2 linked regions of the Gemmatimonas phototrophica genome follow. Each later gene encodes a partner of the first gene's protein in a complex. Links are inferred from orthologs where the notes say so. Each region holds a gene or a part of one and is shown on either strand. Other genes may lie near its edges.

Evidence for each region.
Region 2: the proteins of trxA (region 1) and trxB are in contact, whole or in part, in a crystal structure (PDB 1F6M), measured with the Escherichia coli proteins. The link is inferred for Gemmatimonas phototrophica from one-to-one orthologs.

Annotation. Positions count from the first base shown.
Region 1 is NZ_CP011454.1:1,736,735-1,744,706, reverse strand. The notes cover bases 2,787-5,558. They hold trxA (thioredoxin), read right to left. Parts: upstream 4,449-5,558; coding sequence 4,125-4,448; downstream 2,787-4,124. Other genes in these bases: GEMMAAP_RS07220 (hypothetical protein), read right to left, coding at 5,027-5,558; mce (methylmalonyl-CoA epimerase), read left to right, coding at 4,550-4,960; rsmI (16S rRNA (cytidine(1402)-2'-O)-methyltransferase), read right to left, coding at 3,203-4,132; GEMMAAP_RS07240 (DUF4159 domain-containing protein), read right to left, coding at 2,787-3,191. In the rest of the region: GEMMAAP_RS20515 (DUF4175 family protein), read right to left, coding at 1-2,458; more of GEMMAAP_RS07240, read right to left, coding at 2,466-2,786; more of GEMMAAP_RS07220, read right to left, coding at 5,559-5,584; GEMMAAP_RS07215 (pyridoxine 5'-phosphate synthase), read left to right, coding at 5,700-6,440; GEMMAAP_RS07210 (Hpt domain-containing protein), read left to right, coding at 6,464-7,471; GEMMAAP_RS07205 (lysylphosphatidylglycerol synthase transmembrane domain-containing protein), read left to right, coding at 7,479-7,972. UniProt on the Escherichia coli protein: Participates in various redox reactions through the reversible oxidation of its active center dithiol to a disulfide and catalyzes dithiol-disulfide exchange reactions.
Region 2 is NZ_CP011454.1:2,450,892-2,457,032, forward strand. The notes cover bases 2,718-5,656. They hold trxB (thioredoxin-disulfide reductase), read right to left. Parts: upstream 4,728-5,656; coding sequence 3,708-4,727; downstream 2,718-3,707. Other genes in these bases: GEMMAAP_RS10430 (hypothetical protein), read right to left, coding at 2,718-2,998; GEMMAAP_RS10435 (MBL fold metallo-hydrolase), read right to left, coding at 3,055-3,705; GEMMAAP_RS10445 (hypothetical protein), read right to left, coding at 4,789-5,556; GEMMAAP_RS10450 (SDR family oxidoreductase), read right to left, coding at 5,531-5,656. In the rest of the region: GEMMAAP_RS10415 (hypothetical protein), read right to left, coding at 1-1; GEMMAAP_RS10420 (RrF2 family transcriptional regulator), read right to left, coding at 1-489; GEMMAAP_RS10425 (aspartate ammonia-lyase), read right to left, coding at 689-2,137; more of GEMMAAP_RS10430, read right to left, coding at 2,204-2,717; more of GEMMAAP_RS10450, read right to left, coding at 5,657-6,141.

The DNA.
Region 1 (7,972 bases):
GTTGCTGGCCGGGCTGTTGCTGGCCTTGCTGGCCCTGCTGCTGCGCCTGTTGCTGCTGCCGTTGCTGCTCGGCGGCCTTGCTCATGGCGTCGGCGGCTTCCTTGGCCAGCGGCTGCGCTTCGCGGGTCTTGGATGCGCCGGGCTTGGCCCCCGCCTCTTCGAGACGCTTGGCCAACGCCTGCACTTCACGCTCCAAATCGCGCGACCGGTCGGCCAGCGAACGGGGGTCCTGGTCCTGGTTGGCCGGCGTGGTGCTCCGTTCGCCCGGCTTGCCCTGCCCCTGCTGCGGCGACTTGCCGTCGTTCTTGCCGTCCATGCGGTCGGCCATCTGCTGCTGCGCCTTCGACAGCTCCTTGGCGTCGTCGCGCAGTGTTTGCATGGCGCCTTCCAACGCCGCCCGTTTGAGCATTTCGGCGCTCTTCTCGAGCTGCTCGCGCATCTGCTTCTGCGCGTCGGCCAACTGTTGCATGGACTGCTGGGCCTGGGAGCCGCTCAGCTTGTCCGAATTCTTATTCAGCGCCTCGAGCTGCTTCTGCATTTCGGGCGTCATGGCATCGCGCAGCATCTTCTGGATGTCGCGCATGCGCGACGCCATGGTGGTGTCGAGCGCGTTGGCGTTCTTGAGTCGAGACTCAAGTTCCTTGGCGTTCATGCGCAGCGAATCCACCTTGGCCGACAGCTGCTGCTGATCGCGCGCGAGTTGCTTGGCCTTCTCCGCCTGCGTGAAGCTCATCTGCTTGGCGGCATCACTCTTGGCACCGTTCGACGAAGACTGATCGCCACCATTGGCCTTGAGGTCGCGGCTGCGTGAGGCGTCGGCAGTGTTCTGCTGCAACCGCTTTTCCTGCTGTGCCAACTGGAGCGCCTTGGCGGCCAATGAGTCGGCCATGGAGCGCGCCATGGCGCGCTGCTCGGACAGCGTTGGCATGCGCAGAATGACTTCGGCGCTCTGTGCCTGCTGCGCCCACGGCGAGTCGTCGGTGGCCACGGCGGTCACGTGCAGCTTGTCGCCCGGCTCCAGCCCACGCCCGTCCAACGTGATGGTCGTGCCGCCTTCAAACACCGGCGATTGCGGCGTAGCCACCTCCACCCGCTCACGCGTAATGGAGCCACCGCCGTTGGCCAGTTCCTTCCACATCACCAGATGCACCCGTGCAACGCCATGATCATCACCGGCATCCACAATCACGGCCACTTCACCCGTGGGCCCAATGGCCGTGTCGGTGGCCGGCGCCACAATTACCACAGCGGGCACCTGATCAGGAATGACGGTGAACGGCAATGAATCCGGGAGTTCTGGGGGCAACACCGCGCCATCGGCCCGCGGCGTCGCCTCGGCCTGCCACTGCCACGCGCCATCACGATCAACGGTGAACAGCCCTTCGGCCACGCCCCCTTCGCCTGTGCCGCCGTTGACCGCCGTGAGCGGCACACGGCTCCGTCCGTCGGTCAGCACGGCGTTGCGGGCACCACCGCGCAGCATGGCCCGCAGGCGAATCTGCGTCCCACGTGGCACGCGCAGGGGCGGTACCGGTTCCAGCGTTTCGTCGGCGCGACCGAGGTAGGCCGGATAGATGGCCCGCAGCGACACCTCCCCAATCCAGCCGCGCTCTTCCACCACCAGCGTGGCCGACAGCTCCTCCGACCGTCCATCGGACACACGCAGGGAGGTCGCCGCACGCACCGGCCCGAGCGCCAACATGACCACGCCGTTTTCCGGCACGGTCAGCAGCGTATCACTCCACGCTTCCCCTTCGGCCCGCCGGGATATGGTGACCGTCTGTCGCCCAGTGGCCAGCACACGCACGGTGACCGGCATGCCGCGCGGGACGCGGGTGGTGAGATCATCAAAGGCCAGCGCCGGCAACAGCGTACCACGCCATGCGCTCACCGGCTGCAGCACGGCCGCCAACCCGTCCGGCGCGAGGCGCGCGGCACCAGCCACGAGCGCCGCACCTACGGCCGCCGCTGCGGCGGCCAGCATCAACGCTTTCGTGAGCGAACCGGTCAGGGCCGGGACCAGTGGGCCGGCCTGAAGGCGACGCGCGACATCGTCGGCAGCACGGGCGCCCAACGCACCGGTACTCGCCACTTCCAGCGCGCCACGCAGTGAGCCTTCGCGCAACTGCTGTTCGCGTTCCACGGTGCCCGCCAGCGACGGCAGTTGCAGTACGGCCTGCACCTTGCGCCACCGCCACAAAAACATCGCGCCCGCACCACTCACGGCCACCACGGCCGCCAGCAACGGCAGCGGGGCGGGAAGAGTGAGCCACCGCCCGTCGGCCAGCACAAAGGCGGCGAGAGCCAGCCCTGTCGCCAACACCGCGACGGCGCCCAACGCGGCAGCGGCCGTCCCTCGGGTTGCCAACGCCTGCTGTTCACCGCCAAGGCGCGTTTCGAGTGCGCGTCCAACGGCGGGTGTCGCGGCCTGCAGTCCACCAAGTGCCGGTGCGGTCATGTGGGCATCACGGCTGCACGCGGCTGGTGGCCGCGTAAGTAAAGAGATTCACGCCAAGCCGTAGCGCCTGCTCGTGGATAGCTGGTGGGTCCGGATACGTGCCCACGTCTTCCCAGCCGTTTCCGAGATCGGCGGAATAGGTGTAGTACAGCGCGAGCCGGTTCCCAATGAAAATGCCGTACCCCTTGGCCGGCTTGCCGTCGTGCTCATGCACTTTGGGCAGGCCGTTGGGGAACTCATACACGAGATGGTAAATGGGGTGCGACGTGGGCACTTCCACCAGCGGGCGATCGGGAAACACCTTCACGATCTCGCGGCGAAAGCTTTCGTCGAGCCCGTAGTTGTCATCCACATGCAGGAAGCCGCCGCGCGTGAGGTACTCGCGCAACCGGCGTGCTTCGACTTCACTGAACTTCATTTCCCCGTGCCCGGTGGCATGGAGAAACGGAAAATCAAAGAGCGCCGAATCGGTGAGCGTGACCTTGGCCTCGGCGCGCTCAATAGGAAGCGAGGTACGCTCCGCGATGGCGCGAATGAGGTTGGGCAAGCTGGACGGATTGGCGTACCAGTCACCGCCCCCTTCGTACTGCAGGCGCGCCACGGCCAGCCGGCCGGGGCCAGCAGTCGCTGCGGTCACGGGCGCTGCAAACGGCCGCGCCGCCACCAGTCCGGCCGGAACGGCGAGACACGCAGCGAGCAGGACGGGACGGAGCAGGCGCTGCGGGAGTGGCATGCGGGACCGGATCAGGTGTCGTGGGCGAGACGATACGCAAGGTTACGACTGGCGCCGTGCTCGTCCATGAGCATGCGAACGATGTCGCGCGGGCGGAAGCCCTCGGCGCGCAATGCATCGGCAGTCGCGCGCAGGCCGTCTTCCGTGGGTTCCGCGGCCGTAGCGCCAGCCAGCACGATCACGATTTCTCCCCGAGGGGGTACCGCTTCGTAATACGCGGCGACCTCCTCCAGCGTTCCGCGCTTGATCTCTTCGAAATGCTTGGTGAGCTCTCGGGCCACGGCCACGGCGCGCCCGGTCCCGGCCAGCACCGCCAGGTCGCGCAAGGTATCCACCAACCGGTTGGGCGACTCGAAGAGCACCACGGCATGAGGCAGGCGTACGGCCATGGCGAGGGCGTTCTCCCGCTCCTTCCCCTTCCGGTCGAGAAAGCCAAGCACGGTAAAGGGGTGCGGCGTGAGGCCGCAGGCCACCAGAGCGGCCAGTGTGGCGGAGGCCCCGGGAATAGGCACCACCCGCAGCCCGGCCGAGATTGCGGCATCCACCAGCCGCGCCCCCGGGTCTGAGACCAGGGGCGTGCCGGCGTCGCTGATGAGCGCCACCCCTTCTCCGGCGCGCAGACGGTCGAGCAGCCGGGGAATCATGCTGGCTTCATTGTGCTCGTGGAGCGCCAGCGTGGAGGTGCCAATGCCGTAGCGGTCGAGCAAGGGGCGCGCGTGCCGGGTGTCCTCACAGCAGATCACGGCCGCTTCGCGCAGCACCGCCAGCGCCCGCAGGGTGATGTCCCCGAGGTGCCCAATGGGTGTGCTTACGACGTGCAAAGCCCCAGGCGTGATTGCCTGGGGCCAGAGTTCCGCCGCCCGCCCCGCCAGCGCCGAGGCACCCTCAGCGGCCGGCAGATCGGGGGTGGTGCCGGGCTGACTCACGTCAGCCTCAGGCATGCTCCTTGAACTTTGCTTCGAGGGCGGGACGCGGCACCGCGCCCACAACCTGATCCACCAGCTTCCCGTCCTTGAAGAACAGGATCGTGGGGATGGACCGCACGTTGAACTTGGCGGCGGTGCGCTGGTTGTTGTCCACGTCGAGCTTGGCCACCTTCACCTTGCCCGCGTAGTCGGCCGCGAGCTGCTCCACGATCGGGGCGATCATGCGGCACGGGGCACACCAGGTCGCCCAGAAATCCACCACCGACAGACCGGCCTGCTGCTCAATTTCCGTCGCGAAGGTATCGTCCATCACTTCGACTGCGTTCGCCATCGTGTGCTCCATGGGTCACCTGCCGCGTGAGGCACGCAGCCTTGGTGTCCCTTTACAGGATTAGAATTCGGCATCGTTCACCCCGATCCATAAAGACCGACATGACTGATTCCGTTCGCCGCGGCACGCGCATCGCCCACATCGGGATTGCCGTTCGCGCCCTCGACGAGCTGCTCCCCATCATGCGAGACGTGCTGGAGATGCCTGAAGTACCCCTGAGTGATGCCGACGGCGCCACGATTGTGGGACTCGCCGCCGGAGAATCACTGGTGGAGCTGCTGCACTCGACGTCCGAGGCGACACCCATCGGGAAATACGTCGCCAAGCGCGGCCCTGGCATCCATCACGTCTGCTTCGCCGTGGACGACCTCGACGGCATGCTGCAGAAGTGCCGTGACGCCGGTCTCCGACTTATCGACGAGACCCCACGCCTTGGCGCCGAAGGCAAGCGTATCGCCTTCCTGCATCCGAGCGCGACCGGCGGGGTGCTCGTCGAACTGTCCGAATACTAGTCGGCCTGTCCAGCGGGGATAGCCCGGGGGCCGGAACGGCCGCCCGGGGCATTGTGGGGCGACCGCTTACTGGCAGAAGTCGCGCAGCTTGCTCACGTCGATGTCTTCCACGAGCCACTTGCCACCGGGCCCGGGGACGGTCATGACCGTGGTCCGGGCTTCCAGCTTGGCCTTCTTGATCTCGATCAGGTGCTCCTGCCGGCCGCCGGTCTGCAGTCGGGGGCCATTCTCGGCAAAGCGGAACTGATCGTGCTGGAGCAGGCATTGCATGATGACAAGACGCTTTTCCAGTTCGTCGCGCTTGTACTGGTCGCGGGCCAGCCCCTTCCCGTTCCCCCACAGGCCGGACATGGCCTGGAGATCCTGCGCCTTGACGGCGGCCATGAACGATTCCACGGCCGCCCGCCCCGTATTGCCACCAATGCTCGTTGGCGTCCCGCCCACCGTGGGCACGGCGGTCGCGCCGGGCAAACGGGTTTCCGTGGAAACCGCCTGACGGGCGCACGCGCTGGTGAACAGGATGGTCGCGACGGCCATGATGGCCACCCGCGGCGTGAACCCCTTTCGCATCTTGAGCTGCTGTCCGAGCACCAAGGCCTCCTTACCTTCGGTGTAAACGTGCAATGGTGTAAGCTATCACCATTCCGTGCCGCACATGTCCAACCGGCCAGGGGCCGGTACCTTTTGTGGTCAGGGCGGTCCGAGTGACCCGCCCGCTTCTTCCAGGACTACCCCAGAGATGTCGCTTCGCTACCAGCGTCTGTACGTCAACATCGATCACGTCGCCACCGTGCGGCAGGCCCGCCGCAGCGAGACGCCCGATCCGGTGGCGGCGGCAGTGCTTTGTGAAAAGGCGGGTGCCGATGGGATCACCGCCCATCTGCGTGAAGACCGTCGTCACATTCAGGACGACGATATCCACCGGCTGGCCGCCGCGGTGACCACCCTCCTCAATCTGGAGTGTGCCATAACCGACGACATGCTCCGTCTCGCCGAAACACTTCGGCCCGCGCAGGTGACGCTGGTTCCTGAACGGCGCGAAGAAGTGACGACCGAGGGCGGGCTCGATGTGGTGCGCCATGAGACGGCGGTGCGCGAGGCCGTGACACGCCTGAAACGCCTGGGGATCCGTACGAGTCTGTTCATTGACCCCGATCCGGCGGCGGTTCGCCTGTCCAAGGCGGTCGATGCCGACGCGATTGAGTTGCACACCGGTTCGTATGCGCATGCGCCGCGAAACCCGGCCACCCTGCAGGCACTCAAGGACGCGGCAGCCCTTGGCGTGTCGTTGGGGCTGGCCGTGCACGCCGGCCATGGCCTGTCGGTGGACAACGTGGGCCCGGTAGCGGCTATTCCGGAGATCGAGGAGCTCAATATCGGGCACGCGATCATCGGACGCGCCATCTTTATCGGACTGGATGCTGCCGTGCGGGAGGTTCGTGCCGCCATGGACGACGCCCGCGAAGCCGATCGGTTCTGAATTTTCCTTTAGCTCTCCCGCGCATGAGTGCACCGCAGGCGCTTATCGAGTTCTTCCAGAAGGAAGCCACGGAATACCTCGACCGGCTGGATCAGTTGCTCACCGATCCGGGGGCTCCTGATGCGGCAGCGTTTCTGGCCAGCGCCCGCGCGTTGCGCGGCAGCGCCACCATGACGCGTCTGGATGGGCTCCCCGACTTTGCCTCGACCCTGGAGCGCATTGCCACCGGGCTGCGTGATCAGGAGCTGCGCTGGGATCAGCGTTTGCATTTCGCGGTGCGCGGGGCGCTGGCGGAACTGCGCCAGCTGGTGGAGAAGGCCCCCATGTGGGCTGAGGGCGAGCAGCGACGGGCCCGCACGCAGTCGGTGGCCCTGGCCTCAGTGGCCGCGGGCTATCTGGCCACCAAGGCGCCGGCGGAATCGCCGACGGCGCAGGTCGTGCCCATCTCGCGCTTTTTCCCGGATGACGGCATGCCCGCCATTCTGCAGCGCAATCCGACGCCGGCCATTACCCTCGCCCAACGCTTCCGCAGCGACGTCGCGGCTGCCGCCGACGGCGTGGCCCGCGAGGCGGCCGCATTGGCCACCAGCCCGGCCGGACCGTCTCAGCTGGCGTTGGCCGATGGTGTGCGCCGGGCCCTGCTGGGATTGGCCGACGTGGCGGAAAGCTATGGCGCCGCCAGCATCGCCAATCTGGTCACCAGAATGGCCCGCGCTCCGCTGGCCAATGCGGCCGAGCGCGCCGGTGTGCAAGGGTTTGCCCAGCTGCTCATGAACCGCGAACTCACCGACGCCCAGCTGGCCGCGCAGGTGAAGCAGGCCAATGTCACCTGGAACGGGGCGCCGGCCCCCGAGGTGGCCATCGTGTCCATTGAGTCGCTGCTCTATCGCGGACACTCGGCGGTCACGCGGGCACGCGAGGTCCGCGATCAGCTCAAGGTGCATTGGCAACGGGGATCGCTCGCGCAGCCCGACGCCCAGGCGCTCTTCGAGGAACTGAGCGACTTGCTCGACCTGGCCGTTACTACCTGACGCGCGCGTGAAGGCCGGCCGCACCCTGCTCGGCTTTCTGCTCAGCGCCCTCCTGCTCTGGTGGACGCTGCGGGGTGTCGAGCTGGCGGCGGTGTGGGAGGTGCTGCGCGCAGCAAACGGGGTGCTGTTTGCGCTCTCCGCGGCGGCGGCCACCGCCATTGTGCCCATCCGAGCGCGGAAATGGCAGCCCATTCTGGAGCCCGTGGTCGGGGTAGTCCCCTACGGTCCGTTGTGGCGCAGCACCGCCATTGGCGTGATGATGAACAATGTGTTCCCGCTGCGCGCCGGAGAGTTTGCGCGGGCCTTTGCGCTCACCCGGGAAGTGCCAGCCGTTGCCCTCACCACGAGCCTCGGGTCACTCGCCGTCGATCGCATCTTTGATGCGCTGGTGGTGTTTGCCATGATGTTCGCCGCCATGCTCGACCCCCGGTTCCCCTCCGGGGCCACGGTGGCGGGTCGCACACTGGGTGAGATTGCCATTGGTGGCGTTGGGCTCGTGGG
Region 2 (6,141 bases), 710 kb from region 1 along the record:
AGGCTGGAGGATGGGTAAGCCGCCCGGAATCTCGGGCGCGGCATACGCAGGGAGCCCCACGCGATCCCGGACCACCGATTCGTCATCAAGCAGATCGCTGAGCTTCACGCCCTCGAGCACTTCATCGATACGCTTCTGCAGGAGCATCCATACCGGTCGGATACTGCAATTCTCCGCTTCGGCGCACCGCCCCGCGTCTACGGGATGCGTGACACAGTGCAGGTCAAAGGTCGTCAGTTCCGATGCCTGAATCACGTCGCGCACCGTGATCTCTTCCGGCGCTCTGGCAAGGGAGTACCCACCGCGCGCTCCCCGCGTGCTGTTGACGATGCCCGCGCGACGCATGCGCAGCAGAATCTGCTCGACATAGTCACCAGGGAGCCGCTCGCGTGCCGCAACATCGCGGCCAGTCACCGGCCCCGTGCCTACCCGTCGAGCAAGGTGCAGGGCGCAAATCAGCCCGTATTCGGCCCATGTTGTAATCCGCATACCCGAGAGTCTAGGTCGGAATCGTGGCCGAGACAAGCCATTCAGGCCCCAGCTCCCCGTTTCCCATGCCGGCGTCGTCTAGACCGACACAGTGCCCCGCTCGCCGGGGGCCCCTCCCCGCTGTGCGGCATTGTGCCGGCCTTCCCGGGAAGCCTGTAGAGGCCGCAGGCAATCCGGTAGCGACACACTTCAGGACGTCCTAGCCTCCAGTCACCGCGCCATGGTGTCCCTCAGGAACACCAATCTCCGTAAGGCGACGCAGATCGAGCACCCGGTCCACCTGATCCAACGGCAGGATGGCCTCGCGCTTGACCAAGTCCCGAATGAGCACGCCCTCGCGAACGCTCCGTTTGGAGAGTTCCGCTGCGGCGGCGTACCCGATTTGTGGCATGAGCGCGGTGGCCAATGCCGCCGAGCGTTCCACCCAATACGCACACATGGCCGGATTGGCCTGAATGCCGGTGATGCACTTCTGGGTGAGCACGTCCATGGCGTTGGTGAGTAACTGCATGGAAAGCAGGACGTTATGCGCAATGACCGGCATCATGACATTGAGCTCCAGTTGTCCGTGTTCAGCGGCCATGGTCACGGTGGTATCGCAGCCGATCACCTGAAAGCAGACCTGATTGACCATTTCCGGAATGGATGGATTGATCTTGCCCGGCATGATGCTGGAGCCCGGCTGCACGGCCGGCAGCGATATTTCGTCGAGGCCGGTGCGCGGGCCGGACACCATCAAGCGCAGATCACTCGCGACCTTCGAGAGATCAATGGCGAGTCCGCGCAAGGCGCCGCTGAAAGCCGCGGCATCTCCCATGCTTTGCATGAGCTGGATACGATCTTCACCCACACGCAGTGTGGGAATACCACTGATCTCCCGCAGATGCTGGACCATGAGTGCGGGATACTGCGGTTCCACCGTGACGCCGGTGCCAACGGCCGACCCACCGATCCCGAGATCATTGAGATAATCGGCGGCCTCGGCCACCCGACGGCGGCAACGCTCCAGTGTCCCGGCATAGGCGGTGAACTCCTGGCCGAGGCGGATGGGCATGGCGTCCTGCAGATGCGTGCGGCCCGCCTTGACGATTCCGTCGAAGGCGCGTCCGCGATCCTGCAGTGCCTCACTCAGCTCTTGTACCGCCCGCAATAGCGCTGGCAGCTGGCGCAGGACCGCCAGGCGGATGTTGGTAGGGATCGTATCGTTCGTGCTTTGCGCCATATTCACATGATCATTGGGATGCACCGGGGCATATTGGCCCCGGGCTGCGCCCAACAATTCATTGGCTCGATTCGCGAGCACCTCGTTCACGTTCATGTTGTGAGAGGTGCCGGCACCGGCCTGATACGGATCGACGACAAACTGATCCCGGTGATGCCCGGCGAGCACTTCGTCGGCTGCGGTGATAATGGCCGTGGCGCGTTGGGCATCAAGGCGACCCGTTGCGCGATGCGTACGCGCCGCTGCCTGCTTGATCCAGACCTGCGCGACAACAAACGGCTCCAGCGGTCGCAACCCGCTGATGGGAAAGTTGTGCAGCGCGCGGACTGTTTGGATGCCATACAGCGCGTCCGCCGGTACCTCGAGCGTCCCCAGCGGATCGCTCTCGAGGCGGGTTTCCAAGACAGGTGACGACGGCATACTCATGTGGACTCTCCCAAATGCCAACGGGCGCGACCCGAAGGTCACGCCCGTTGTTGCATGGTCAGGTGATCACGGAAACACGAAGGTGGTATCGATGGATGACGTGAGATGCAAATTGGCCGCGTTTGTTCCGACCAGATTGGTGCGCCACCTCACGAGCGTCAATGACCGCTTCGGTGGGCCACTCGCCAGGAACTGTGTGAGGAGCCCGCCAGGAATCACCACGGAGCCATCGTCCCGTAGCGCGCAATACACCTGTTCGTTCGCAACGGGGGACGTGGCGGGATTCGCGTACCTGAGCTGCAGGATGATCGCGGCCGTTGGATCGTTGGTGCCATTCCACGTGACGGAGAGATTCGCGCCAGCCGCCGGGATGGTCAGCGGTCCGAGCGCGAGGGGCTCGGCCAGCTTGATGGACCCCGTGATGGCGGGGAAACTGGTGCCCTCACCCGGTATACTGACCTGCGCTACGTCACCTGCGGTGTATAGCAGAGGGGCGTTGTCGGGCGTCGCATAGCGGGCGTCCGTCGCGGAGTAGGGCAACTGCCGGGTTGCACCGGCCACCGTGATCCCAATCGACGTACCGGCCGCACGATCACCCCGCGCGCTCTGCACCGTGGTATCCACCGGGGCGAAAATGCATTGATCACTCTGCTGCGTGATGCTGTTTGGCACCTGCAGACCGATAGACTCGAAGAAGACCACGGTCGTCGCAGCGCTGGCCTGCGTGGCCGAAGTGCCCTTCGCGAGAAAGTTGACCGCACCGTACTTCTGAAGGTTCTGCTCAGTTTCCGTAATGCTTGAGCAGCCTGTCAGCGCGCACGCTGCCAAAGCAAGGGCCGGTAGGGTTCGTTGCGTAGTCATCTTGTCTGTGCGCGAGAGGTAACGGCTGAACGGATGCCGCGTATGGGACCGGGACGTCAGGCCCCGATTGGCCGTGCGGCGCCACGCAGAAAGGGATTGGACGCCAACTCACGCCCGATCGTAGTCATAACACCGTGCCCTGGTAATACCCGAGTCCCCTCTGGAAGGGTGGCCAGGCGCATGAGGGACTGGTGCATGGCTGGCGGGTCGCAGAGTGGCAGATCAGTGCGCCCGATGGACCCTGCAAAGAGGACATCACCTGAAATGCAGAGTTCATGCCCGATAAATGCCACATGACCGGGAGCGTGCCCGGGCACGTGCCATACGGCAAAGGAGTAGGCTCCAAGCGTCAGTGTATTCCCCTCGGCCAGCTGGTGCTGGGCCGGGGGCGGGTTTTCGATCTGAATGCCCCATCGCCCGGCGTTCTCGGCGGCATGCTCGTAAAAGAACTGGTCTGCCGGGTGCATCCAAATGGGTACCGGATTGGCCCGCACGACCCCCGCCAGCCCTCCCACATGATCAAAGTGGCAATGCGTAAGCCAGACACCGGCCAGCCGACACCCAGTCGCGGCGACCGCGGCGAGCAGCGTTTCCGCCTCATCACCGGGATCAACCAGCACCGCCTGCTGCGATTCAGGATCGGAGAGCAGCCAGCAGTTCTCCTCAAGCGGTCCGACGGTCAGTTGCTGCACGCGCAAACCGGACACGTTCAGTCCTGCGCCGTGGCAATGGAGCTTTCACCCGTTTCGAGTACGGGGGCCTCGCCGATGCCGTGATGCGCCAGCCAACGCTCCGCTTCCAGCGCCGCCATGCAGCCGGTGCCCGCCGAGGTGATCGCCTGCCGATAATAGTCATCGATGACGTCGCCTGCGGCAAAGACGCCATCCACGTTCGTGGAGGTCCGCCATGGCGCCACTTTGATGTACCCGAACTCCGACGTGTCCAACTGCCCGCCGAGGAACTTGGTGTTTGGCGTGTGCCCAATGGCCACAAAGAGCCCACCAACTTCCAGCTGACTGACGGCCCCGGTCACGGTGTCTGCGAGGGAGAGGCCGGTGATGAAATCATCACCCAGCACCTCGGTCACCTGCGAGTTCCAAATCACCCGGACCTTGGGATGCTGGAGTACCCGGTTGGCCATGACTTTTGACGCGCGGAAACTGTCGCGGCGATGAATGATGACCACTTCGCTGGCAAACTTGGTGAGATACATCGCTTCTTCCATTGCAGTATCGCCACCGCCCACCACTGCGAGACGCTTGTTACGGAAGAAGGGCATGGCCCCATCACAGACCGCACACGCCGACACGCCGCCGCCCTGCTGCGCCATGCGAATCTCACTCTCGAGACCGATCCACTTGGCCGCCGCTCCCGTCGCTACGATGATCGTGTGTGCGGTGACGGCAGGCGAGTAGTTGGGTGTGATGGTGAACGGGCGTTGCGACAGGTCCACCTGCTTGACGAGTTCGGACACCACCCGCGTTCCGTGATGCACCGCCTGCGCCTTCATCCGTTCCATGAGGTCGGGGCCACTGATGGCCTCGGGGAACCCCGGAAAGTTCTCGATGTCCGTCGTGAGCATGAGCTGGCCACCAGGGAGCTCAGTGCCGACCGGCTCACCCTCGAATACCAGCGGGGAGAGATTGGCACGAGCCGCATAGATGGCCGCCGTCCAGGCCGCCGGGCCGGATCCGATGATGACGACGTTTTCGGAAGTCGAATCAGACATGTTCACGATGGGTGAAAGCAAAATGAAGCAGAGCGTTTCGTTGAAACGAAGACGCCGTGTGTTATGAAAGTTCGAGGACCCCAAGCGCACCATGGCAGTGCGAGACCGTACCAACCAGCACGCGACTCGGTCCGTCACTGCCCCACTGTGCCAACTGCTCATCTGCCCGGGCAATGGCGGCAGCGTCGATCATCCCCACGCCGTAGGTGCGGTGGGTACAATGAAAAATAGCCGTTCCGTGCAGCGTTGGTTCGCGATCCGCCATGCGCCCGATGGCGACCGGCATGCTCCAGTCGCGGGGGCCACGGGTAGCCGGGCACTTGGCGGGCTCGATACAGTTTACCGGACAGGTCCACGTGGCAAAGCTGACGTAGTGCCGGTTGTCCGGTGCCGCACGTTCCCAAGGCGTGGGCGGTACGGATGGGAGGGGCACCACCTCCATGCCACGCCCAGGCCACCGAAGACGCGCACGGGCTATCAACCAATCGAGGCAGAGGTGCGGCATCAGCGGTGACGGTACCATCGCATCGGCCGCAAGTGCCGGTGCCCCTTCAGCGAGCCAGATGGCGAGATACTCGTCCCAGGTGGAGACTACCACCCGGACCGGGGCGCCCGTGTAGTGCTGCTGGTCGAGCTGGGTGGCCACTCGACAGTGCGGATCCCGATCGACCACGACGATGTCCTGGACGGACAACGCCCCACGTTGGGCCGCACGCGTGAGCTGTTGGGTATACCAGCTTCCGTAACAACCTCCGCCAATCACGACGATGCGCCGGAAGGCAAGCGGTAACGCGGTGCCCACGTTAGCGACGGAGATGACGTCCACCATCGACCCGGAGCAAGGTGCCTGTGATGTACGGTGCGTCAACGAGATAGTGCACCGCACCGACCACATCGAGGGGGGTCCCCGTGCGAGCCAATGGCACGTCGCGCAAGAACTTCTCCCGCGCCGCCTCGGTCATGTCTTCGGGGGCGAGCACGAGTCCCGGCGCGATGGCATTGACGCGAATGCGCGGTGCAAGATGTTCGGCCACCGTCCGCACCAACTGATGCACCGCCGCTTTGGTGACCTGATGCGGGATGAGTTGCGGGAACCCGGTTTCATCGGCCAGGTGGTCGGCCATCTGGATGATGCAGCCGCCGTCGTTCAGCGCACGCGCTGCTGCCTGCATCAGAAAGAACGGAGCGCGGAGATTGATGGCTTCGGTGCGAGCCCACTCATCGGGCGTAACAGACTCGAAGTCCCGGAACTCCATGACGGACGCGGAACTGACCACCACATCAAGGGCATCAAAGGCCGCGACGGCCGCTTGCACGATTCGCGCGGGCGCGGAGGAATCCTGCAAGTCTTCCTGCACGACCAGCACCCGCACGCCATGCGCCTGCTCCAGCTCTCTTGCCAGTGTCGCCGCGT